DNA from 4 places in the Massilia sp. P2_C2 genome. Region 1 is predicted to be linked to each of the others. Evidence: predicted binding sites of a transcription regulator. Region 1 holds the regulator's gene; each other region holds the start of a gene.
What was found. The regulator sigma-54, encoded in region 1, starts transcription at its own class of promoters, with help from an activator protein. The targets are predictions, from matches to a motif close to TGGCANGNAANCTGCTTT.
Positions count from the first base shown of each region.

Region 2: a site for sigma-54 is predicted at 2,173-2,190, ahead of AC1DYX_RS18340 (PEP-CTERM sorting domain-containing protein). Genes of this name have one in related genera too.
Region 3: a site for sigma-54 is predicted at 2,265-2,282, ahead of AC1DYX_RS09800 (CmpA/NrtA family ABC transporter substrate-binding protein). Genes of this name have one in related genera too.
Region 4: a site for sigma-54 is predicted at 1,995-2,012, ahead of AC1DYX_RS00710 (pilin). Genes of this name have one in related genera too.

Region 1 covers NZ_JBFUDR010000245.1:265-7,493, forward strand. Annotated here, with positions in the region: gene AC1DYX_RS22985 (hypothetical protein) at 1-142, shown strand, start outside; gene AC1DYX_RS22990 (hypothetical protein) at 160-618, opposite strand; gene AC1DYX_RS22995 (enoyl-CoA hydratase/isomerase family protein) at 615-1,715, opposite strand; gene hpf (ribosome hibernation-promoting factor, HPF/YfiA family) at 1,827-2,186, opposite strand; gene AC1DYX_RS23005 (RNA polymerase factor sigma-54) at 2,252-3,757, opposite strand; gene lptB (LPS export ABC transporter ATP-binding protein) at 3,760-4,551, opposite strand; gene lptA (lipopolysaccharide transport periplasmic protein LptA) at 4,566-5,180, opposite strand; gene lptC (LPS export ABC transporter periplasmic protein LptC) at 5,209-5,811, opposite strand; gene AC1DYX_RS23025 (KdsC family phosphatase) at 5,822-6,355, opposite strand; gene AC1DYX_RS23030 (KpsF/GutQ family sugar-phosphate isomerase) at 6,355-7,229, opposite strand, start outside.
Region 2 covers NZ_JBFUDR010000160.1:595-9,324, reverse strand. Annotated here, with positions in the region: gene AC1DYX_RS18350 (alpha/beta hydrolase) at 5-1,048, opposite strand; gene AC1DYX_RS18345 (MBL fold metallo-hydrolase) at 1,093-2,034, opposite strand; gene AC1DYX_RS18340 (PEP-CTERM sorting domain-containing protein) at 2,244-3,044, shown strand; gene AC1DYX_RS18335 (rhodanese-like domain-containing protein) at 3,268-3,738, shown strand; gene AC1DYX_RS18330 (hypothetical protein) at 3,738-3,908, shown strand; gene AC1DYX_RS18325 (helix-turn-helix domain-containing protein) at 3,905-4,159, shown strand; gene AC1DYX_RS18320 (family 2A encapsulin nanocompartment shell protein) at 4,236-5,168, shown strand; gene AC1DYX_RS18315 (family 2A encapsulin nanocompartment cargo protein cysteine desulfurase) at 5,180-7,102, shown strand; gene AC1DYX_RS18310 (class I SAM-dependent methyltransferase) at 7,107-7,919, opposite strand; partial or broken gene AC1DYX_RS18305 (carboxylesterase/lipase family protein) at 7,967-8,730, opposite strand, start outside.
Region 3 covers NZ_JBFUDR010000059.1:15,845-19,545, reverse strand. Annotated here, with positions in the region: gene plsY (glycerol-3-phosphate 1-O-acyltransferase PlsY) at 1-103, shown strand, start outside; gene AC1DYX_RS09810 (DsbA family oxidoreductase) at 410-1,078, shown strand; gene AC1DYX_RS09805 (endonuclease/exonuclease/phosphatase family protein) at 1,126-1,971, opposite strand; gene AC1DYX_RS09800 (CmpA/NrtA family ABC transporter substrate-binding protein) at 2,367-3,599, shown strand; gene ntrB (nitrate ABC transporter permease) at 3,613-3,701, shown strand, end outside.
Region 4 covers NZ_JBFUDR010000002.1:60,664-65,301, forward strand. Annotated here, with positions in the region: gene sucC (ADP-forming succinate--CoA ligase subunit beta) at 1-866, shown strand, start outside; gene sucD (succinate--CoA ligase subunit alpha) at 884-1,765, shown strand; gene AC1DYX_RS00710 (pilin) at 2,090-2,521, shown strand; gene AC1DYX_RS00715 (O-antigen ligase family protein) at 2,598-4,061, shown strand; gene AC1DYX_RS00720 (flagellar brake protein) at 4,066-4,638, opposite strand, start outside.

The sequences.
Region 1 (7,229 bases):
AAAAGCGGCGGAAGAGGCCAAGGCACAAGCGGCCGAAGCCAAACGGGCACGCATACGCGCCGAACGCGCCAGGCGCGCTGCCGTCAAATCAAATCAGCCAACGATGGAAGAGAAGTCACAAATGAAGCAGGAACATAAATAAAGGGCTCGGTCGGCGACTCACGCCACGCCAAACCGCCGCCGCAAGCGCGCATGGCGATGCCGGAAGAACAGCGCCACGCACGCGCGCACGAGCACGCGCGGCAGAGCGCGCCGCGGCCGGAACGTCAGGCAGTCGACGACCACCGTCCCCTGCCCCGCCGCCATGACCGTGCGCTCGTGCTGCCAATACGCCATCGACAGCATCGGAGAACGTTCCAGGAAGCGCCGGCCCGGCTCGATTTCGACGAGGGGCAGGTCGCTCCAGTCGACGGGCAGCACGCGCAGCAGCAGGGGCCAACTGCGGCACAACCGCTGGCCCGGCACGAAGGCGCCGCCGGGCAGGCATTTCATCTCCCTCGGGAAGGTCATGCGCAGCAGCGGCGCCATCTCGTCGGCAATGCCCTCGACCGACGTTGCCCACGCCCATACTGCGGGCTGATCGGCGGCGAGCGCGGATTCGAACCGCAGCCCGATCATGCGCCGCTTGCGTCGCGCAGATCGCGCAGCGGATGCGCGTGCCCCGGCCACACGGGCGCGAAGAACGCGGCCACCATCTCCGGGGTGACGTCGGACAGCAGAGGCGGCGTCCAGCGCGGCGCATTGTCCTTGTCGATCACGAGCGCGCGCACGCCTTCGATCACCTCGCCATGCTCGAACGTGCGACGCACGAGCGCCCGTTCCATGCGCAGGCAGTCGGCCACGCCGAGCTCCTCTCCGCGCACGAGCATCTCGCGCGTCACGCACATCATCAGCGGCGAGCGCTGGCGCATCGTGGCCAGCGTCTGTTGCGCGAACGGGCTCGCGTCGGATTCCAGCGAAGCCATCACGGCCGCGACGGAATCGGCGCCGAAATGGCGGTCGATGGCTGTGCGCTGCGCGGCCAATTCCCCGCCGCCCGCATCGGCAGCAAACGGCGCCGCGAACGCGCGGATCGCATCAGGGAGTCGAGCGCCCGGCGTCGCCCCGACCAGCGCCTGCAGCGCGTCCAGCTGCGCGGCCGGCACGAACACGTCGGCCAGGCCCGCGTAGATGGCGTCTGCCGCGCCGATCGTCGCCCCCGTCACGCCGAGGTAATGGCCCACGCGGCCCGGCGCGTGCGACAGGAAGTGGCTGCCGCCGACGTCCGGGAACAGGCCGATGTTCACCTCGGGCATGGCGATCTTCGAGCGTTCCGTCACGATGCGCAGGCCGCAGCCAGGCCCGCCCTGCGCAATGCCCATGCCGCCGCCCATCACGACGCCATCCATCAGCGCGATGTACGGCTTCGGATAAAAGTGGATCAGGTGGTTGAGGGCGTATTCCTCGGTGAAGAAATCGTCCAGCAGCGGGCTGCCCGTCTGCGGCGTGGCGCTGCCGGCCTGGTGGAAGAACCGGATGTCGCCGCCGGCGCACAAGGCCTTTGCGCTCGTGCTCCCGATGCAGACGGCGTCGATGCCCGCATCGTCACGCCAGGCAAGCAGTGTTGCCGTGAGCACGCGGACCATGTCCAGCGACAACGAGTTCAGCGCCTTGGGGCGGTCGAGGGTGATGATGCCGGTGCGGTTGGCGACGCGCGTTTGAACGTAGTCGGTCATGTCTCTTGTTGTTTGAATAATGAGACCGCATTGTAACGCGCGTGGCGGGCCCAAAAATACGAAAAGGGCGCCGATGCGCCCTTCGTTTCCTGGTGCTGCGTCAGCGTGGCATCACGCCGCGGCGGCAGCTTCCTCTCCTCCTTCGGACATGCGTTTGATGGACGCGTTGTCATGATCCTTGAGCATCTGCTTGTACTTGACGACCTGGCGATCGAGGCGATCCATCAGCATGTCGATGGCGGCATACAGGTCGTGCGCAGCGCTGGCGACATGGACGATCTTGCCTGCGAGCCTCAGGTTGATCTCGGCTTTCTGGCGTTTTTCTTTCTCGGTGAGATTGTCAATGCAGAGGATGACATGGGAATCGATCACTTGATCGAAATGGCGGGTAATGCGTTCGAGCTTGTTCTGTACGTATTCTCGGATGGCTGGAGTTACATCGAGATGATGTCCGCTGATAGTGAGATTCATACACACTCCTTTGAAGATACCCTGCCATGACGTGCGCGCATCCAGCGCAACGCGGCAGTGTGGTGTTACAAGGATTTGCGGAGACTGACGGGTGGGATCTTCAGCGCCTCACGGTATTTCGCGACCGTGCGCCGCGCGATAACCATTCCCTGTTCCCCTAGCATCTCCGCGATCTTGCTGTCGGATAAAGGATTCTTGGGGTCTTCTGCTCCTGTCAATTGTACGATGAGGGCCCGTATTGCCGTCGAAGAAGCTTCGCCTCCCGCCTCGGTGGCAACGTGACTCCCGAAGAAATACTTCAACTCAAACATGCCGTGCGGGGTCAGCATGTATTTCTGAGTTGTGACTCGAGAAATTGTGCTCTCGTGTAGACCTAGTGTATCAGCTATCTCACGTAAAACAAGGGGCCGCATCGCGACTGCGCCGTGGGAAAAAAAGTTACGCTGGCGATCCACGATGGCTTGTGCCACGCGCAAGATTGTGTCGAAGCGCTGGCGCATGTTCTTGATGAGCCACTTGGCTTCCTGCAACTGTGCGTTCAACTGCGTGTCCGATTTCCCCTGCTTGAGCAGCGAGGCATACAGGCTGTTCACGCGCAGGCGCGGCATCACTTCCGGGTTCAGCTGCACGCTCCAGCCATCCTTGGCGCGGCGCACGATCACGTCGGGCACGACGAAGTCCGACACGTCCGACGCGAACGCCGCGCCCGGATGCGGATTGCACTGGCGGATCACGGCCTGGGCTTCGCGCAGGTCTTCGTCGTCGCAGTCGAGCGCCTTCTTGAGCTTGTTGAACTCGCGCTGCGCGAACCACGTGAGGTATTTTTCGACGATGGTCAGCGCCATGCGCCGCGTGACGAGCGGCACGCCGGGCATGCGCCGGATCTGCAGGGCCAGGCACTCGGCCGCGCTGCGCGCGCCCACGCCGGGCGGGTCCATGCTTTGCACGAGGGCCAAGGCCGTGCGCAATTCCTCGAACTCGATGTCGAGTTCTTCCGGCAGGCGCGCATGGATCTCGTCCAGCGATTCCTCCAGATAGCCATTGTCGTCCAGTGCGTCGACGACCAGTTCCACGAGTGCGCAATCGCGCGCGCCGCAGCACGTCAGGCGTGCCTGTTCCATCAGGAGCTCGCGCAGCGTGACGGGGCTCGCTTCCAGTTGCGGGCGGCCATCCTCGTCCTCGCCGCCGTTGCCGCTGCCGCTGCGGCCGGATTCGCCCCAGTCGGCATCGCCGCCTTCGCCGCCGGTCTCTGCGCCGCCGTCGCCACCGTTCTCGCCATTGCCGTTCTCGGAGGTGGCAGCACCGCCGCCCTCTTCGCCTGAACTCTGCGAAGACGCGGGCGCCTCGCCCTGCGAAGACGCGGGTGCGCTGTTGATGGCGCCGTCGGCCAGCAGGCGTACGGAACGGTCGAGCGGATCGTCGAGCCGCTCGAGCAGCGGGTTCTCGCCCAGCACCTGCTCGATTTCCTGGTGCAATTCCAGTGTCGACAGTTGCAGCAGCCGGATCGACTGCTGGAGCTGCGGCGTCAGCGCGAGGTGCTGTGAAGTCTTGAGTTGCAGCGTCTGTTTCATGACTACATTCGGAAGTGTTCGCCCAGGTAGACGCGGCGCACCGACTCGTTGGCGATGATGTCGTCGGGACGGCCGGAGGCCAGCACCGCGCCCTGGTTGATGATGTAGGCGCGATCGCAGATGCCCAGCGTCTCGCGCACGTTATGGTCCGTGATCAGCACACCGATGCCGCGCTCCTTCAGGAAACGCACGATGCGCTGGATCTCGATCACGGCAATCGGATCCACGCCGGCGAACGGTTCGTCCAGCAGCACGAAGCGCGGATCGGTCGCCAGCGCGCGCGCGATCTCCACGCGGCGGCGCTCGCCGCCGGACAGCGACAGCGCGGGGTTCTCGCGCAGCTTCTCGATCTGCAGCTCGGTCAGCAGCTCGTCGAGGCGTTCGGCGATGCGCGTCTTGGTCAGGGGCTTGCCGTTCTCGCGCTGCAGTTCCAGCACGGCGCGGATGTTTTCTTCCACCGTCAGCTTGCGGAACACCGACGCTTCCTGCGGCAGGTACGACAGGCCAAGGAGCGCGCGCCGGTGGATCGGCAGGCTCGTGATGTCGGTGCCGTTGATGTCGATGCTGCCGGCGTCCGACGGCACCAGGCCCACGATCATGTAGAACGACGTCGTCTTGCCGGCGCCGTTCGGCCCCAGCAGCCCGACCACTTCGCCGCACGCGACCTGCAGCGACACGTCGCGCACCACGAGGCGCTTGCCGTAGCTCTTCTGCAGCCCCTTGACGACGAGCGTGCTGCCGCCGCATGCGGCCGGTGCCGTCAGCATGCCTGCTTCCATCGTGCGTTGTTCCATCACGCGTGCCTCCGTCATTGCTTGCCCGCCGGGGCGGCGGCAGGGGCGCCGGCAGCCGCAGGGAGGGCGGCCGCAGGGCCGCCCGCTGCCGGCGCCGCCGTCGTGCGGCGCGGCGCGATGATCAGCGTGTTGCGGCCCTGGCCCGGCTTGCTCTGGCCGCTGACGTCATTGCGCACGTTCGCGACTTCGGTGCGGTTGTCGTAGGCGATGTAGGCGCCATCGACCTCGTTCGCCAGGCGGCCGTTCTCCAGCTGCCGCACGATGGCCTTCGAGAACAGTTTCACGATTTCCGTGCGCTCGTCGTATTCGATGCGCTCGGCCTGGCCCTCGACCCACAGGTCCGGGCCGCCGTCGCGCTTCTGGCGAAAGCTGGCCGTCTTGCCCGGGTTGGCCGTCAGCGTGACGCTCATATAGCCTTCCGGCGATTCCTTCAGCACGGCCTTGTCCGACTTCAGGGTGAGGGTGCCGCGCGTGAGCACGACGTTGCCCGTCAGGATGCGGACCTGGTTCACCTCGTCCACGTCCAGCGTGTCGAAGTTGATGACGGCCTGCTTGAGCGAGTCGGCGCGCTCGGCCCAGGCGGAGAGCGAGGCGAACGACAGGATGGCGACGGCAAGGTGTTTTTTCATGGATCTCGTCCTTGTTGTTAGGTACGCGTCAGCGCGGGGCGCGCGGCGGATAGATGATCTGGCCGCGTCCGCCCAGGTGCACCTGCTGCGTGGCGTTATTGGCGAGCATGCCGATGCCGGTCACGGACGACGCGCCCAGCTGCATCTCGATCGCCTTGTCGGTCTTGACGATGTCCTCGTCCGGCAGCACCGTCAACGCTTCCGTACGGATCCGCAGCGGCTCCGACTTCGCGCCGGCGGGGCGCTGGATGTCGACGTTGCCGGTCAGGTCGATCTGGTTCTGGTTCTGGCTGACCAGCGCACGCTCGGCCGTCATCGTCATGGGCGGGTGCTCGACGGTGAGGCTGTGCACGACGGGCTTGTCGACGAGGGCCGTATTGTCGGCCGGATGGTGCGTCAGGCGTTCGCCCGAGATCACGTAGCGCGGCTTGCCGGTCTCCGACATGCGCACCCAGCTGAAGTTGTCGATGATGTAGTCCGGCTCGTTGCCCGCACTGGCGCCCGGTGCATTCTCTTCGCCCTGCAGCACCTGCACGAGCCAGAAGCTGCCGAACGCGCAGAACACGGCGGTCAGCATCAGGGCCAGCAGGCGCCAGCGGTGCGCGGTACGCTTGTAGCTTGCGGAGGCCATGTCTTCTCTTCTAGGCGAAGTAAGGCGCAAGCGCCTGTTCGTAGGTACCCTGGGCACGCATCACCATGTCGCACACTTCGCGCACGGCGCCGCGGCCGCCCGGGTTCTTCGTCACGTAATGAGCGCGGTACTGCACTTCCGGATGGCCGCTCGGCACCGTCACCGCAAAACCCACGCGCGTAAACAGCGGCAGGTCGATCACGTCGTCGCCGATATAGCCGCACTCCGCGGCCGTCACCCCCGTTTTATCCAGCAGCTCGGCGAACGCGAGGCGCTTGTCGTGCTGGCCCTGGAACACGTGGGTGATGCCCAGGTCGGCCGCGCGTTTGATGACGATCGGCGACGTGCGTGCGCTGATGATCGCGGTCTGCACGCCCGTGCGGTTCAGCAGCTGGATGCCGAGGCCGTCCAGCACGTAGAACGTCTTCGTGACTTCGCCGTCCGGGCCATAGGTCAGGCTGCCGTCGGTGAGGACGCCGTCGACGTCGAAAATCATGACTTTTACGCGCGCTGCGCGCTCCATGTGTGCCAGCGGAGTCACCATCAGATCACCTTGGCGCGCGTGAGGTCGTGGATGTGCAGGGCGCCGACCAGTACGTCGTCGGCGTCGGTGACGAGCATCTGGTTGATGCGGAATTCTTCCATCACGGCGACGGCATCCACCGCCAGCTGTTCCGGGTGCACGCGGCGCGGATTCGGGTGCATGACGTCGCGAATCACGAGCTTGCTGAAATCCTGGACCTTCTCGATCAGGCGGCGCAGGTCGCCATCCGTAAACACGCCGACCGGCCGGCCGGCATCGTCGACGATGGCCGTCATGCCCATGCCCTTCTGCGAGATTTCCAGCAGGGCTTCCGTGAGCAGCGCGCCCGGTTTCACCGTCGGCACCGCGGCGCCGCTGCGCATCACGTCGCGCACGTGGGTCAGCAGGCGCCGGCCCAGCGCGCCGCCCGGGTGCGAGCGCGCGAAATCGTCCGACTTGAAGCCGCGCAGCTCGAGCAGCGCGACGGCCAGCGCATCGCCCAGCGCGAGCGTCGCGGTGGTGCTGGCGGTGGGCGCCAGGTTCAGCGGGCAGGCTTCCTTCTCGACGGACACGTCCAGGTGCACGTCGGCCACGGTCGCCAGGCGCGACTCGGGCTTGCCGGTCATCGCGATCACGGGCACGCCCATGCGCTTGACGGCCGGGATCACGACGGCCAGTTCGCTGCTTTCGCCGGAATACGAGATCGCGATCAATACGTCCTGCGGGGTCACCATGCCCAGGTCGCCGTGCGCGGCCTCGGCCGGGTGCAGGAACAACGCGGGGGTGCCGGTCGAGGCCAAGGTCGCCGCGATCTTGCGGCCGATGTGGCCCGACTTGCCGATACCGGATACCACGACGCGGCCCTTGCAAGCCATCATCACGGCCACGGCGCGCG
Region 2 (8,730 bases), on a different contig from region 1:
GGCGTCAGAACTGCAAGTGGCGCGAGAAGAAGGGCAGCACCTTGGTCTCGAAGCGGGAGACCACGCCGCTACCGTGATCGCCGTCGTACACCTCGAAGGTATTCGCAATGCCGAACCGGTCAAGCGCCTCATGCAGCGCCTTGTTGTCGTCGACGAGGCTGTCGCGGTTGCCGACATCGATCGCGATGGCCTGGTACTGGCGCAGGTGATTGACGTACTGCGGCAGCATGGCCAGGGGCGCATTCGCGGCCCATTCCGCCAGCACGTGCGGACGCAGCTGGCCGCCCTCGTAAGGCAGGTCGACGTAGAACGGCGGCTTGTTCGGATTGGGCGACCATGCGGCCGCCGCGGTCAGGGTAGTACGGACCAAGAACGGGGCGGACGATGCCTGCTCGATGGTCTTGACCGTCTCGACCTGCCGTCCCTGCTCGGGCGTGATCTCCCGGGCGGCAAGACAGCATGCGCTCATCGCATACAGGCTGGAATAAGTGCCCGGATACTTCATGCCGAGCCGGACCGTTCCGTAGCCTCCCATCGAGTGGCCCATCAGGCCGCGGCTGGCGCGGTGTGCGATGGTGCGGTAGTGCGCGTCGATGTACCCGACCAGGTCGCGCGTGATGAAGGCTTCCCAGTCGCCGGTGGTAGCCGAGGTGGAGTACATACTGCCATGGTGGCGCGTGTACGTGTCGGGGAAGACCARGATCATCTCGCGCACGCCGCTTCGGAACGCCCTGGCGGCAATCTGGTCTTGCTTGTCCATGGCAAACCACTTTTCCGGCGTGATTCCGTAGCCGTGCAGGGCATAGACGACCGGATAGCGGCGTGCAGGCGAACTTGCATAGCTCGGGGGCAGCACCACGATGACGTCGCGGCGCGCACTGTTGCCTTCCGGGTTGCCCGCCAGGGCCGGGCTGTCGATGCTGATGCGCTCCACCCGCACGGTGGCAGCGGAAGGCGCGGTGGACGCGGCAGGCGCGACGTCGTCCGCATGGGCAAGCGGGGAAATGAGCGCCAGGCCGGCGCACATGGCAGCAATGAACCTGATCATACTTTCTCCATGAAGTGTTGAGGGAAGGACAGTGGGCCCCGGGCTTACTTGTTTAGTGCCGAGTAATTAAGGGGAATCCATTGGTAGCCCTGGCCAGCCGGTTTGACGTAGCCGACGCCTGGGAAGGACAAGTGGGCCGCACCGATCATCGCGCCTTCCCGGGCGGCCCTGGAAAAGGTACTCATGCGTTGCTCGCGCGCCAGCTTGCGGTCGGTGTCGGAGCCGATCGTCACGGTGGGATCGGGAAATTGCACCGCTCCCACATGGATCAGGTCTCCGATGAGATAAAGCTTTTGCCCCTGGCTTTCCACCAGGTAGATGGTATGGCCTTCCGTGTGGCCATAGGTGGCGACGGCGCGCACGCCCGGGACCAGATCGGTGTCGCCGGAGAAGGCCTTGAAGCGCTGGGCGTTGAGCAGCGGCTCCATGCTGGCGACGGCGCCCTGGAACTTGACCTTGCTCAACCAGAAGTCCACCTCGCGCTGGTCGGCGCGCACGATCGCGTTGGCGTAGACCGGCGCCCCATTCGCCACCGCGCCCCCGATGTGGTCGGTGTGCAGGTGGGTGATATAGACCTCGTCCACCTGCTCCGGCGTGTAGCCGGCGGCCTTCAGGCTCGCCAGCAGCTTGCCGGCGTTCGGGCCCCACAGCGTGCCGGCGCCGGCATCGACCAGCACCAGCCTGCTGCCCGTGTTGATCAGGWAGGCGTTGACCGAGGTCTCCGCCGGAAGGTTGATGTGCTGCTCCTTGAGCGCCGCCTGGACCCGTTCCGGCTGCGTGTCCAGCGCCTTGTCGACCGGCAGGGCGATGGTGCCATCGCTCAAGGCTGTGATTTCGAAGTCGCCCAGCATGAAACGGTAATAGCCGGGGGCCTGGGTCTTGAGCATGGGCGCGGCGGCGCAGGCTGGCGCGATGGCGCCAATGGTACCCAGTCCAAGCATGGCGGCGGCCAGCAGGTAGCGGCGGAATGGTGCGAAGGTTTTCATGCGGCGGGGTATCCGATCAAGGGTGGCAAGGATGAGAATCTTAGCGCAGCATTTTCACATCCGCACATCTGTCGAAAAAATTGACACCCGGGTTACACGCGCCCGAGCACATCCTTAAAAATCAATTGCTTATCTATTTGGAATAATGATTGCTTTAAGATTTACACCAACTGTCACTTTGGCCGTTGCGCACATCCTGGGAGGATTCCATGGCTACGCAAAGTCTTGCCGCAACATTGTTTCGCGCCATCCCTGCATTGACCCTGATGCTTGCCGGCGGCGCTGCCAGCGCCAATCCGGTCTACTGGACCGACTGGACCGGCACCGACGCCGACCCCGGAACCGGGTTCATCGGCAACGGCACCATTACCACCCTGACCCAGACCGTCAACGTCACGTACACCAATGCCGCGGGCGTTGGCTTTTATCAGCCCAGTGGCGGCATCGACTACTACACGCCACGTACTCCCGTGACGGACTCGCCTTACACCAGCCCCCAGGTCGACAACGTGCCTACCGGGACCGATATCATCGCCTTGCAGTACGCCGGCGACCAGACGCTGACGTTCTCGCAGACAGTCGTCAATCCGGTCTTCGCTTTTGTCAGCCTGAACGGTAACGGCTATGCCTTCCTGAACCAGGACTTCGATATCCTCAGTTACGGCGCCGGCCTCGGAGCCGCCGCACCCGGCAACAACAGCTGTGGCTACTGGGGCTGCGGGAGCGTGACCAAGGAGGTGGTCGATCTCGGCGGCGGCAATACAGAATACCGGCTGATCGGCAGCGGCGAGCCGCACGGCACCATCCGCTTCACTGGCGCATTCGATACGCTGACCTGGCGCAGCCTGACCAACGAGTACTGGAATGGCTTCACCGTCGGCGTGCAAAGCACTGCCGTCGAGCAAAATCCGCCGCCGACCGGCGTGCCGCTGCCGGCGACATGGCTACTGATGATTGCCGGCGGCGCAGGACTGTTGGCGTCCCGGCGCAGCCGCAAGACGAGCCTGTAAAGAGAAACAAAGAATTCCGGCACACCAAACGCCACCCCATGCAGGTGGCGTTGTCGTTTCCGTTCCCATCATTCGACTCCGAGCCCATCGTGCCGAACCATAAACGGTTTCCGCATACGTATGTGCATTTATATTCGTTTAATGTCGAAAGTGCTCCACGTATATTAGGCCCATCCGTGCCGCTGCCGCGGCATCCGATCACCATGTGCTGGAGAGAAGTGTCATGCCAACCGATCTGCTGGAAATCGCCCTGCCCCCCGTCCTGGAGCGCGCCCGCGCGGAAGCGATTGCGAACGGCCTGCCTTACCCGGGCGGGATCAGTCCGCCTGCCGCATGGGCCCTGGTGTCGAGCGGGCAAGCCGTACTGGTGGACGTGCGCAGCAATGAGGAGCGCGTGTTCGTCGGCTACGTGCCGGGTAGCGTGCATGTGCCCTGGGCGACCGGGACGACACTCACGCGCAACCCGCGCTTCGTACGTGAGCTCGAAGCCAAACTCGGCGGCAGGGACAAGGTCGCCCTCTTGTTGTGCCGCAGCGGCAAACGCTCGGCGCTGGCGGCGGAGGCTGCTGCCAAGGCCGGTGCGTCGCTCGTGTTCAACGTGCTGGAAGGTTTCGAGGGCGACCTCGACGAAAACCACCAACGCGGCCGCCTGAACGGCTGGCGCACGCACGGCCTGCCCTGGGTACAGGACTGATGCCGGATTTCGACGTCGATACGATTACGGGTGACCTGCGGCAGATACGGCATCACTGGCGCGACACCCAGCGCCCGCCCGGCGATATCCGCGGCATCGAATTCCCGTCGCGCGAAACGCCGGCGGCCGTCGTCGGGGAACTCAAGGGCCTGCTGGGCGGAACCGCATGAGTGAATCGGGCACGACGCTGGTCCGCAGTTTCGGCCTTGGCGTGCGCCGCTTGCGCGTGGCGCGCGGCTGGTCGCAGGAAGAGCTGGCGGAGCATTCCGACCTGAACCGGTCATTCATCGGTGAAATCGAACGCGGCACCGTGACGCCGTCCCTCGTGACGGTGGCCAAACTGTCGCAGGCGTTCGGATTGACCCCATCCGTGCTGGTCAGTCATGGGGAAATCCCCATTTTGATGGCGATAGCCGGTTGAACCCTGTATTGCGATCGGCCACACTGCCGCGCAGAAATATTTACACGCTCTTCCCCTCACTTTTTCCGGAGTCAAGATGTCGGCAACCATAGGCGGTACCACCGCCCTCGGCGATAGCGCAGCACGGCAGTTAGCCAATGCAACCAAGACCGTTCCCCAACTCGAGACCATCAGCCCCCGCTGGCTTACCCATCTACTGCAATGGGTGCCGGTGGAAGCGGGTATCTACCGTCTCAACAAGGTCAAGAACCCGGAAGCCATTCGCGTCACCTGCACGGCGCGCGAGAGCGAAAACCAGCTGCCGCGCACCTATGTCGACTATGAAGAGAATCCGCGCGAATACTTCCTCAATGCCGTTTCCACCGTACTGGACGTGCACACCCGTGTGTCCGACCTGTACAGCAGCCCGCATGACCAGATCAAGGAACAATTGCGCCTGACGATCGAGACGATCAAGGAAAACCAGGAAAGCGAACTGATCAACAATCCCGACTATGGCCTGCTGGCACAGGTCGCCGAATCGCAGCGGATCTTCCCGCTGACGGGCGCACCGACCCCGGACGACCTGGACGAGCTGCTCACCAAGGTCTGGAAAGAGCCCGCATTCTTCCTGACGCATCCGCTGGCCATTGCCGCCTTCGGCCGCGAAGCCACGCGCCGCGGCACGCCGCCGCCGACCATCAGCCTGTTCGGTTCGCAATTCATCACATGGCGCGGGATTCCGTTGATCCCGTCGGACAAGGTGCCTGTCGCCGACGGCAAGAGCAAGATCCTGCTGCTGCGCGTGGGCGAGAAGCGCCAGGGCGTGGTCGGCCTGTTCCAGCCGGGACTGCCGGGCGAACAAAGCCCGGGCCTGTCGGTGCGCTTCATGGGCATCAACAACCATGCGATCTCGTCCTACCTGATTTCGCTGTACTGCTCGCTGGCAGTGCTGACCACCGACGCGCTGGCGGTGCTTGACGATGTCGAAATCGGCAAGTACCACGACTATCCCGACACCTATAAATAACAGGGCGTGCAATGAGCCTGTCTTCCTCCCCTCCTGCGCCGCCGGCGGACGCGGCGCCGTCGGGGGCACCGTTCGATACGGCATTGCTGGCACAAATGGCCAACGCCATGTTCGGCGCCCTGCCCTCGGCGCCCGCCGGCGTGCAGGCGCCGGTCAATGTCGCCCCGGCGGGCTCGCCGCTGGCCAGCCCGGCAGGACTCGGCCCCGGCGTGCCCGGCACCCCGATTCCACAGGGCCAGGTGCCCGGCACCAATTTGCTGCCGGCTTCACCGGGGCCTGTCCTGTCCCTGGGCAACCGCGCCCCGGCGCTGCTCCCGGTCGCCCCCGCGGGAAATGGCGTGCCGGATAAACTGTATAGCACCGTACCGGCCTACGAACCGCGCCTGGGCAGTGCGCTGCTCGGCGTCGAGCCCGTGCACGCGCCGGCGCCCGCCCCCGCGCGCGACGCCGGCAGCGCGGCCTCGTCCTATTACTTCCTCGAGCGCGGCAGCCTTCACCCCGCCGCGACGGGCAGCGATCGCCTGGACGAACTGGTTGCGCCGGCCGTCCCGCGCCTGCAACCGGCACCTCCGGCGGCTGCGCCCCTGCCTGCCTCGGGTACGCCGCAATATTATTTTGTCGACGCGGTGGTGCTGCCCAGCGGCTACGTCACGCCGGCCAAGGCCGATCCCTACGGCCGCGTGCCGCTGGCCGGCACCGGCCGCCATCCGGCGTTCGATGTCCACGCGGTCCGGCGCGACTTTCCCATCCTGCAGGAACGGGTCAACGGTCATCCGCTGGTGTGGCTCGATAACGCCGCCACGACCCACAAGCCGCAGGTCGTCATCGACCGCATCGCGCACTTCTATGCGCACGAGAACTCGAACATCCACCGCGCCGCGCACGAGCTGGCGGCACGCGCAACCGATGCCTACGAGGGCGCGCGCGAAGCGGTCCGCCGCTTCATCAACGCACCCGCGGTCGAGGAAGTGATCTTCGTGCGCGGCACCACCGAAGCCATCAACCTGGTGGCCAAGAGCTGGGGTGCGCAGCACATCCACGCAGGCGACGAGATCATCGTGTCGCATCTCGAGCATCACGCGAACATCGTGCCCTGGCAGCAGCTGGCCGCGGCCACGGGTGCGCGGCTGCGCGTGATCCCGGTGGACGACACCGGCCAGGTCCTGCTGGACGAATACGGCAAGCTGCTGAACGACCGCACCAGGCTGGTTGCGGTGACCCAGGTATCGAATGCGCTGGGTACCGTCACGCCGGTCCGCGAGATCATCGCACTGGCGAAACGCGCCGGTGTCCGCGTGCTGGTGGACGGCGCGCAGTCGATCTCGCACATGCGCATCGATGTGCAGGAGCTGGGCGCCGACTTCTTCGTGTTCTCGGGCCACAAGGTGTTTGGCCCGACCGGCATCGGCGTCGTCTGGGCCAAGCGCGACGTACTGGAAGACATGCCGCCATGGCAGGGCGGCGGCAACATGATCGCCGACGTCACGTTCGAGAAGACCGTGTTCCAGCCTATCCCCAACAAGTTCGAAGCGGGCACCGGCAACATCGCCGACGCGGTCGGCCTCGGTGCGGCACTCGATTACGTCAGCCGGCTGGGCATCGAGAACATCGCGCGCTACGAACACGAGCTGCTGGTCCATGGCATGCGCGAGCTGGCGACGATTCCGGGCCTGCGCCTGATCGGCACGGCTGCCGACAAGACCAGCGTGATGTCGTTCGTGCTGGCCGGCTACAGTACCGCGGAAGTCGGCGCAGCGCTCAACGACCAGGGCATCGCGGTCCGCACGGGTCACCATTGCGCCCAGCCGATCCTGCGCCGCTTTGGTGTGGAAACGACCGTGCGCCCGTCGCTGGCCTTCTACAACACGTTCGACGAGATCGACAAACTGGTGGGCATCGTGCGCGGCCTCGCCAGCCGGCGTAGAACGCGCTAGCGCATCAGCGCGCGACGGCGATCACATGGGCCTGGATCTTCCCTTCCACCGGCCCATCGCCGAACCGCCGTCGGATGGCTGCCGCCGCAAGCGCGGTGGCTGCCGCCAGGCCTGGCGTTCCCCGCGCCTCGATCTCGTTGCGCAACGGCGTGCCCTGGCAATAGGCGATGGCGACCTCGTCGGGCGTACCGGCCCGGCTGCGGGCGGCCAGCGTCGTGCACGTGGGCGCCACCGTGAATCCGCCGCGCGCGAGGTCGTCCCGGATGACGGCCACGTCGTGGTAGCCGTGCGGGGTGCGTGCCAGGAACCGGGGCGGGTCGGCGGGAAACGCTTGTGCAAGCGTGTCGGTGACGACCGCCGCGAATTCATTGTCCTCGATCCGGTCCCAGACGTTGAACATGAACATTCCTCCCGCGGCAAGCACGCGCCTGGCCTCCGCGTAGGCGTGCGCCCGGTCCGGGAAGAACATGGCGCCGAACTGGCAGACGACGGTATCGAACGCCCCGTCGGGAAATGGCAGGTGCATGGCATCGGCCTGTTGCCACCGGACAGGCCGCGCGGTGCCCGTGGCGGCAGCCTGGTCGAGCATGGCCTGATTGAGGTCGGTCGCAACGATCTCGGCCGGCGCCGGCAACAGCCGCACCAGCGCGCGCGTGACGACGCCCGTGCCGGCCGCAACCTCCAGCACGCGCGCCGGACCGCGGCGGGCCACGCGTGCCGCGAGGTCGTCCGCATAAGGCTGGAAAATCAGCGGGACGAGATAGTGCTCGTAGAGTTGCGGAATGGATCCGCCGAACTTCGCGTCAGCAAGCGACATGGCCGCTCCTCCGCAGCGTTACGATCGCTGCCGGGCTCAGCTTACGCCTATCGAGACCGTTTCGGTGGCAACCCGAACAACGAAAAGTCCGGCAGCTTGCCGCGCGCTTCCAGGTCGGCCGCATCGCCGATGCGCATGATGGACGCATCCGTCCCGTCGAACGCAGGCCAGGCCGGCAGACCTTTTCCGTTCGGATCGCCCGTGCGCGCGAAATTGGCCCAGGTGTCGGCCAGCCGGTTGGCCAGTTGCCGGTCATACGCGGACCACGGCCGGGCGTCCTGGCCGAGATGGTCGAACACGTACTGGATCTCGGCGCCATGCCCCGCGCCGCAGCCGTAGCCGCATGGCGTCAGGGGCTCGGTCGGCCGGTGCGCGAAATAATAGACGTACGATGGCCCGCGGCCATACCGCGCATGCAGGCTGGCCCAGTACCACGTACGCCAGCCCCACCAGTCGTTCGTGAGACGGTCGATGGACGACCTGGCCTCGCCATCCGTCGCGCCCGGGTACGCGGCCAGCAGCGTGGCGGACGGCGCATGGCCCAGCAGCTTCGTCACGAGCGCCGTATGACTGGCGGCCGTGAACTTGTCCGTGCCGATGATTTCCGGGGCCAGGTCCTTGCCCTCTTCCGCGTTCCAGCCCGCGAGCAGCGGCACGTCGTTCTGTCGATGATTGCGGTACGTCGCCGTCAATTCGTCGCGCAGCACATGACCGTCGACGATGGGATGCTGTTCCCACGGCTGCTTCTGCAGCGCGTCGACCGGCAGCTTGCGCAGGTCCGCCAGGTGCGCCGCGCCCACGGCCTTCGCGA
Region 3 (3,701 bases), on a different contig from region 1:
CCACAGCGGCAACATCAGCAACCTGATGGCCGGCAAAGAATCGCGCATCGGCAGCAAGTCCAAGGGAGCCGCGACCGCCAAGCCGGCGGTAAAGAAAAAGTAGTCGGGTTAAATTCGGGGTCAGAGCACATTTCCGTGCAATGGCCTCCGAGTACTTTTCCCTCCAAGATGGCGACGTGGTCTGGTATCTCGTCGTCGGTCCCGTCCCGTACGCCCGGCCATCGCTAATTGGCACGCTACCTTAGCGACATTTCTTTCAAAAGGGCTCTGACCCCGAATTTTGGTTTGCCGATTTTGTTTGGCGCGCTTCTCCCTTTCGTTCGATGTGTCACCATATGCCATCCGCTGCAAACATGATGTGGCGTCAGCAAACACAAAACAGGAAGGCGGTGTAAAAGTGAGTAAACAGATGAGAATCGACTTCGTGTCGGACGTGTCGTGTCCGTGGTGCGCGATCGGCCTGAAATCCCTCGAGCAGGCGCTGGAGCGGGTGGGCGCCGAGGTGACGGTCGACATGCATTTCCAGCCCTTCGAGCTGAATCCCGGGATGGTGCCGGAAGGGCAGGACATCTTCGAACACCTCACCGAGAAATACGGCGCCACGCCCGCCCAGCAGGAACAGTCGCGCGAGATGATCCGCGAGCGCGGTGCCGCGCTCGGCTTCACGTTCGACATGGGCAAGCGCGGCCGCATCTACAACACCTTCGACGCGCACCGCCTGCTGCACTGGGCGGAAGGGCAGGGGCGCCAGCGCGCGCTGAAGGAAAAGCTGTTCGAGGCGTATTTCACGCAGGGCGAGAACCCGGGCGCGCACGACGTGCTGCTACGCGTGGCGGGCGAGGTCGGTCTCGACGTGGAAGCCGCGCGCCAGGTGCTGGAATCGAACGCCTGTGCGGACGAGGTACGCCAGCTCGAGTACTACTGGCAGCGCGCCGGCATCCGTTCGGTGCCGGCCATCGTGATCAACCAGCGCCACCTGATCTCCGGCGGCCAGCCGCCCGAGGTGTTCGAGCAGGCGCTGCGCCAGATCGCGCAGCAGGACGAGGAACTCGAGCAGGACGAGGAACCGGCCGCGTAACAGCGGGCCGACGGTGCCGCGGCGGGGGACCGCGGCGCCCGCTCGGCTCAGGTCAGATCCAGCACGATCGGCTGGTGATCGGAAGCCGACGTCTCGGACTGCACGGTCATGTCGTCGACCCGCGCGGCGAGATCTTCCGTGACGAAGAAATAATCGTAGCACTCGGGCTTGTCCGGCCACTTGAAGCCGTGCAGGCCGGCCGTCGGGGCGCGCGGGATGTCGCCGTGGCGCACGCGCCAGGCGTCGACGAGGCCCAGCGTGCCTTCCGGCGCCGGAGCCAGCAGGGCCTGGTAATCCTCGGAATCGGGCGTGAAGTTGAAGTCGCCGCAGTAGACGGCCGTGCCGGGGCGGAAGCCCAGCTGGCACGGCGGCTCGAGCGCGGGGTCCGGCTGGTAGATGGCGGCGCGCGCGCACGCTTCCTCGTGCAGGTCGCGGATCCGCCGCACCTGCGCCCGCCGCTGCACGGGCGAGTAATACTCCAGATGCGTCGTCAGCACGCGCAGCTTGCCGCCCGGCGCTTCCAGCACGGTCTCGATCATCCCGCGCGGCATGCCGGCCGGTTGTTCCGGATCGACGGGCCAGGGCAGGATGTGGCGCTGCGCCTGGGTGATGCGGAATTTGGACAGCAGGATATTGCCGAACTGGCGGGGCAGGTTGTTGCGGTAGATTTCGCTCGGCGCCTGCTCGATCATGTGATAGCCGCCGAACGCACCGGCCAGCTGCTTGAACTGGCTGGCGCTGGCGCTGCCCTCCAGTTCGGGATGGTTGGCCGCCACTTCCTGCAGGCAGATCACATCGGGATTCAGCTTGCGCAACACATCGATGATTGCGTGGATGCGGATGCGCCCGTCCCTCCCACAGCCCCAGTGAATATTCCAGCAAACCACGCGCATTCGATACCTCCGTAAAACACAACTGCCAGAGTTTGCCATTCTTTGAGGAATGACGGTCACACGGTAGGATCGATGTCAAGGTAACAAGTTCACACCGGCGACACCGTCTGAACGAGGATAACGCGCCACGCCGGCGCACGCTGCACGGTTACGGACATCCGTGCGCCGTTGTCTGGCATGCACGTCCGCGCGGCCGCACGCAATCGGTGTGCGCCCCCGTTTATGTTGGTGCGCCGGCACGACATTGGTGCCGGCCGCGGTATTTTGCGGGCATGTAAACACATATTGATTCTTGGCACGGCAATTGCAGTATTGACGACAAGGGCGCCGGAGCTGGCCACTCCGCCCGCCGAACACGCTGTCCCTTTTTTCGTCTGTCGTCAACAAGGACCAACATGACCGATACAATCAATTCGACCCGCCGCCGCCTGCTGGCCGCCGGCGCCTCGGCCTCGCTCACCGGACTCATCTCCGGCGGGGTGTTCGCCGCCGGTTCCGACCAACCCGAGAAAACCGAAGTGAAGGTCGGCTTCATTCCGCTGACCGATTGCGCCTCCGTGGTGATGGCGTCGGTGCTCGGCTTCGACAAGAAATACGGCATCAAGATCATACCCAGCAAGGAATCGTCCTGGGCCAGCGTGCGCGACAAGCTGGTCAACGGCGAACTCGATGCCGCCCACGTGCTGTATGGCCTGATCTATGGCGTGCAGATGGGTATCGGCGGTCCGAAGAAGGACATGGCGGTGCTGATGAACCTGAACCACAACGGCCAGGCCATCACGCTGTCGAAGAAACTGGCCGACGCCCGCGCGGTGGACGGCCCGTCGCTGGCAAAAGTGATGAGCACGGACAAGCGCGAATACAGCTTCGCCCAGACCTTCCCGACCGGCACCCACGCGATGTGGCTGTACTACTGGCTCGCCAGCTACGGGATTAACCCGATGAAGGACGCCAAGGTGATCACCGTGCCGCCGCCGCAGATGGTGGCGAACATGCGGGTCGGGAACATGGACGGCTTCTGCGTGGGCGAACCGTGGAACCACCGCGCCATCGCCGACGGCGTGGGCATCACCGCCGCGACGACCCAGGACATCTGGAAGGACCATCCGGAAAAGACGCTCGGCACCTCGCTCGAGTGGGTCAAGAAATACCCGAACACGGCGCGCGCCCTGGTGGCTGCCGTGCTGGAAGCCAGCCGCTGGATCGACGCGAGCATGTCCAACAAGGTCAAAATGGCCGAGACGATCGCCGACAAATCCTACGTCAACACGTCGGTGGACGTGATCAACCAGCGCATCCTGGGCCGCTACCAGAACGGCCTGGGCAAGACCTGGGACGATCCGAACTACATGAAGTTCTACAACGACGGCACGGTCAACTTCCCGTACCTGTCGGACGGCATGTGGTTCATGACCCAGCACCGCCGCTGGGGCCTGCTCAAGTCCGACCCCGACTACCTGGCGGTGGCCTCGAGCGTCAACCAGGTCGCCCTGTACCGCGACGCGGCCGCCATGGCCAAGGTCGAGGTGCCGAAGTCGCCCATGCGTTCCACAAAGCTGATCGACGGCACCGTGTGGGACGGGAAGAACCCGGCCGCCTATGCCGCCTCGTTCAAGATCAAGGTGTGATCGGGAGAACATCATGAATACAGTCGTCAACTCCACTTCCAACGCACCCGCCAAGTCGGCGGCGCGTGCGTGGCGCGGTTTGGCACTGCGCGCGCCGAACGG
Region 4 (4,638 bases), on a different contig from region 1:
CCGACATCAAGAAAGAACTGTACGTGTCGCTGGTTACCGACCGCGTCACCCAGAAAGTCGTGCTGATGGCCTCGTCGGAAGGCGGCATGGACATCGAAGAAGTCGCGCACAGCAATCCGGAAAAGATCCACAACGTCGTGATCGACCCGAAGATCGGCCTGACCGACGCGGACGCCGACGACGTCTCGCGCAAGATCGGCGTGCCGGAAGGCTCGATCGCCGCTGCGCGCGCGAACCTGCAAGGCCTGTACAAAGCGTACTGGGAAACCGACGCATCGCTGGCTGAAATCAACCCGCTGATCCTGACCGGCGACGGTAAAGTGGTCGCCCTGGACGCCAAGTTCAACTTCGACGCGAACGCCCTGTTCCGTCATCCGGAAATCGTCGCCTACCGCGACCTGGACGAAGAAGATCCGGCCGAAGTCGAAGCATCGAAATTCGACCTGGCTTACATTTCGCTGGACGGTAACATCGGCTGCCTCGTGAACGGCGCCGGCCTGGCCATGGCGACCATGGACACCATCAAGCTGTTTGGCGGCGAACCGGCCAACTTCCTGGACGTGGGCGGCGGCGCAACGGCCGAGAAGGTCACCGAAGCCTTCAAGATCATGCTGAAGAACCCGGGCCTGAAAGCCATCCTGGTCAACATCTTCGGCGGCATCATGCGTTGCGACGTGATCGCCGAAGGCGTGATCACCGCTTCGAAGGCCGTGTCGCTGCAAGTGCCGCTGGTCGTGCGCATGAAGGGCACCAACGAAGACCTGGGCAAGAAAATGCTGGCCGACTCCGGCCTGCCGATCATCTCGGCCGACACCATGGAAGACGCAGCGAAGCAGGTCGTTGCTGCTGCAGCTGGCCAAGCTTAATTCGCGAAGGAAATAAAATGTCGATTCTGATTAACAAAGACACCAAAGTCATCACCCAAGGTATCACCGGCAAGACCGGCCAATTCCACACCCGCATGTGCCGCGACTACGCGAACGGCCGCGAAGCCTTCGTCGCAGGCGTGAACCCGAAGAAAGCCGGTGAGGACTTCGAGGGTATCCCCATCTTCGCGAGCGTCAAGGAAGCCAAGCAGGAAACCGGCGCAACCGTGTCGGTCATCTACGTCCCGCCCGCAGGCGCCGCCGCCGCCATCTGGGAAGCCGTGGAAGCCGAGCTGGACCTGGCCATCTGCATCACCGAAGGCATCCCCGTCCGTGACATGATGGAAGTCAAGGACCGCATGGCCAAGGCCGGTTCGAAGACCCTGCTGCTGGGTCCGAACTGCCCGGGTCTGATCACCCCGGACGAAATCAAGATCGGCATCATGCCGGGCCACATCCACAAGAAAGGCCGCATCGGCGTCGTGTCCCGTTCTGGCACGCTGACGTACGAAGCCGTCGGTCAGCTGACCGCGCTGGGCCTGGGCCAGTCGTCGGCAGTCGGCATCGGTGGCGACCCGATCAACGGTCTGAAGCACATCGACGTGATGAAGATGTTCAACGACGATCCGGACACGGACGCCGTCATCATGATCGGTGAGATCGGCGGCCCGGACGAGGCCAACGCCGCTTACTGGATCAAGGACAACATGAAGAAGCCGGTCGTCGGCTTCATCGCCGGCGTCACCGCGCCGCCGGGCAAGCGCATGGGCCACGCCGGTGCGCTGATCTCGGGCGGTGCCGACACGGCACAAGCCAAGCTGGAAATCATGGAAGCCTGCGGTATCAAGGTCACCAAGAACCCGTCGGAAATGGCCCGTCTGCTGAAGGCGATGCTGTAATCCTGCGGATTCGCATCCAATGAAACGGGACGCTGCACGCAGCGTCCCGTTTTTTTTCGTCTGCGCTGGCACGACAGGCTGACAATTTTTGTCGCAACTCAACAGAATCCGTCGTGCTGACAATTTTCGCCATGCCAGGGTGACAAAAATTGTCATGCAGCAAGGCAAAAAACACACGAAAACCCACAATTCGATGTCGCCGTACTAACGATTCCGTACGGAAACGTCCTGGCACGCCGATTGCATAGTGTAAAGGGCAGAAGCAAGCAGTACCAGATACGAAGTACCCCTTTAATTTTTGCAGTACCTACCTGGAGAAACATCATGAAAGCACCGAAAATCGTCAAGAAAGCCCAAGCCGGCTTCACCCTGATCGAACTGATGATCGTTGTCGCGATCATCGGTATCCTGGCCGCCGTGGCGATCCCGGCATACCAGGACTACGTCGCCAAGTCGAAGTTCGCCGCTGCACTGGGTGAAGTTTCGGCAGGCAAGACCGGCTTCGAAGTCAAACTGAACGAAGGCGCGACGCCGTCCAAGCCGGAAGACGTCGGCCTGTCGGCCACCGCAACCGCCAACTGCTCGAAGTTCGACGTGGACGGCACCACCCTGACGTGCACGATCGTCGGCGGCCCGTCGAGCGTCGCAACAGAAAAGATCGTCCTGACCCGCAATACCGACGGCGGCTGGACCTGCGCAGCGACCGTCAAGCAGAAGCTGATCGGCACCGCGGGCGTCTGCGTCGGCCAGAGCTAATCGGACATCGTCTGCTGACGATCCCTGTAAATGCCGCTCAGTGTAAGCTGAGCGGCATTTTTCATTTTCTTCGACCATGACAACGACGACTGTAACCGCCAAGCTTGACGACCATCCCACCTGGAAGCGGATCGCAGCGGTCGCTTGGCCGCTGTCTTTGATCGTTGTTTTGGGAATCAATTTCTTGAGCAGGAATGGACACGATGAACAGCGTATCCATGAAATAGCGTTCCTGCTGCTCGCGGGATTCGTCCTCGTTCTCGCCAGATCCCGTGGGCTGATGACATTCCTCGGCGCCTCCAGGGGCGGCCGCGCGCTGGCCCTGTTTTTCGCGTATGGCACCGCTTCGGCCACGATGGCCCATTCGCCCGCCTACGCCGGGGTCGAGGTGGCGATGTTCGTGCTGTTGCTGGCCAGCGCACTGGCGATTGCCGACCAGATCCAACGCGGCGGCATCCGGCTGATGCGGATTGCGCTGCAGGCGCTCGGTTGCGCGGCCACGCTGCACGCGGTCCGGATCATCGTCAACTACTGTGCGTCCTTTGCGCTGGACACCAATCTCGAACCGATGGACTTTGCGCCCGGCTTCAGCCATATCCGCTTTTTCAACCATACGCAGACGGTGTTACTCCCTCTGCTCGTTCTTCTTTACTGCCTCACGTCACCGGTTTCCCGCCTGCGTTACCTGTGGTTCACACTGATCTCACTCTGGTGGTTGAGCATATTCGCCACCACGGGCCGTGGCAGCCTGACGGGGCTTGCGGCCGGCGCGATGCTCGCCGCGATCGTCATGCGGCGTTCCGCAGCCGCTTACCTGAAGGTATTTGCGTTGACTTTCGCAACCGGTATCGCCATGTATGTCGTCTTTCTCGTCATCGTACCGGTGCTTGCCGGACATGCCGTCTTCGGCGCCTTCGAATTTGCCCTCGAACGCAGCAAGAGCGATCCTTCGAGCATGCGATTTTATATATGGGGGAACGCGCTTGAACTGATCCGCCAGCATCCCTGGTTCGGTGTCGGCCCCATGCATTTCGCCCACGATGCCCTCCGTTTCCGCTGGGCGGCACATCCGCACGACTGGGGACTGCAGATTGCGGCCGAGTGGGGGCTGCCGGCGCTGCTGTTGCTCTGCTTCGCGCTGTTTCAAGGCATGCGTGCGCTGGTGCGTTCACGGGCAGGCGTGGCATCCATCGAGAGCGGCGGGATGGTGTTGCCGGCATTGCTGGTCAGTGGCGCCGCAGTGCTCGTCGACGGTCTGGTGTCGGGCCTGATCGCGATGCCGCAAAGCCAACTGGCAATCGCCTTGTACCTGGGATTTGCCATTGCCTGGGTACGCATGAGCGCCCCCGCAGAGCGGCCGCGGCCCACGGCCGGGGTGGCAATGCGGTTCGCCAACGTACTGGTCCTTCTGGTCGCACTGGTCAGCCTGGCCGAGGGCGTGTACCCCGACGTTACGGATTTGATCAATGACGGTACGCCAAACGCCGCCGTGAACCGCGGCCTGCGCTGGCCGCGCCTGTGGGAGCTCGGTTTTTTCTGAGCTGCTACACGATCTTCTGCCGATCCGCCAGCAACGCCTCATACGTCATGTTCTGCAACAACGTGTAGTGCGCCGGATTCAGACTCGTGAACTGCACACCGTAAGCATAGCCCTCGGCCTGTTCCGCTCCGCTGGACAGCGCGCTGATGTTGCGCACAACCGCACGCGCGCGGACCCGGACCTCCTGGTTGTTGGGCGGTGCCTGCAGGATGAATTCCAGGTCGAATTCGTCCTCATCCTGCGGAAGACTCTTCTGTGATGCGATGCGTGCGCCGTTCACGCTCAGGTTGGTCACGAGACACTCCACGGCCGGCACGGCACCGCTGGCCGGGATGATGCGGGCGGGAATGTCGACCTTGACCCGCATCGCCGTGCGCAGGCTCGTGCCCTGGATCGAGTCCGGGAACGAGATATGGGCATACAGCAGCGGCCGGCCGAAGACCCGCTCGACCGTGCATGCGAACGAGCACACGTGAATGCCCGAGAACACGCGCATGGTCAGGCGCTCGCCTTCCACCAGCGGGATCGGCGCGCCGTTATCCGTTGGGATCTTGACGATCATGTACTCGTCCTTCAC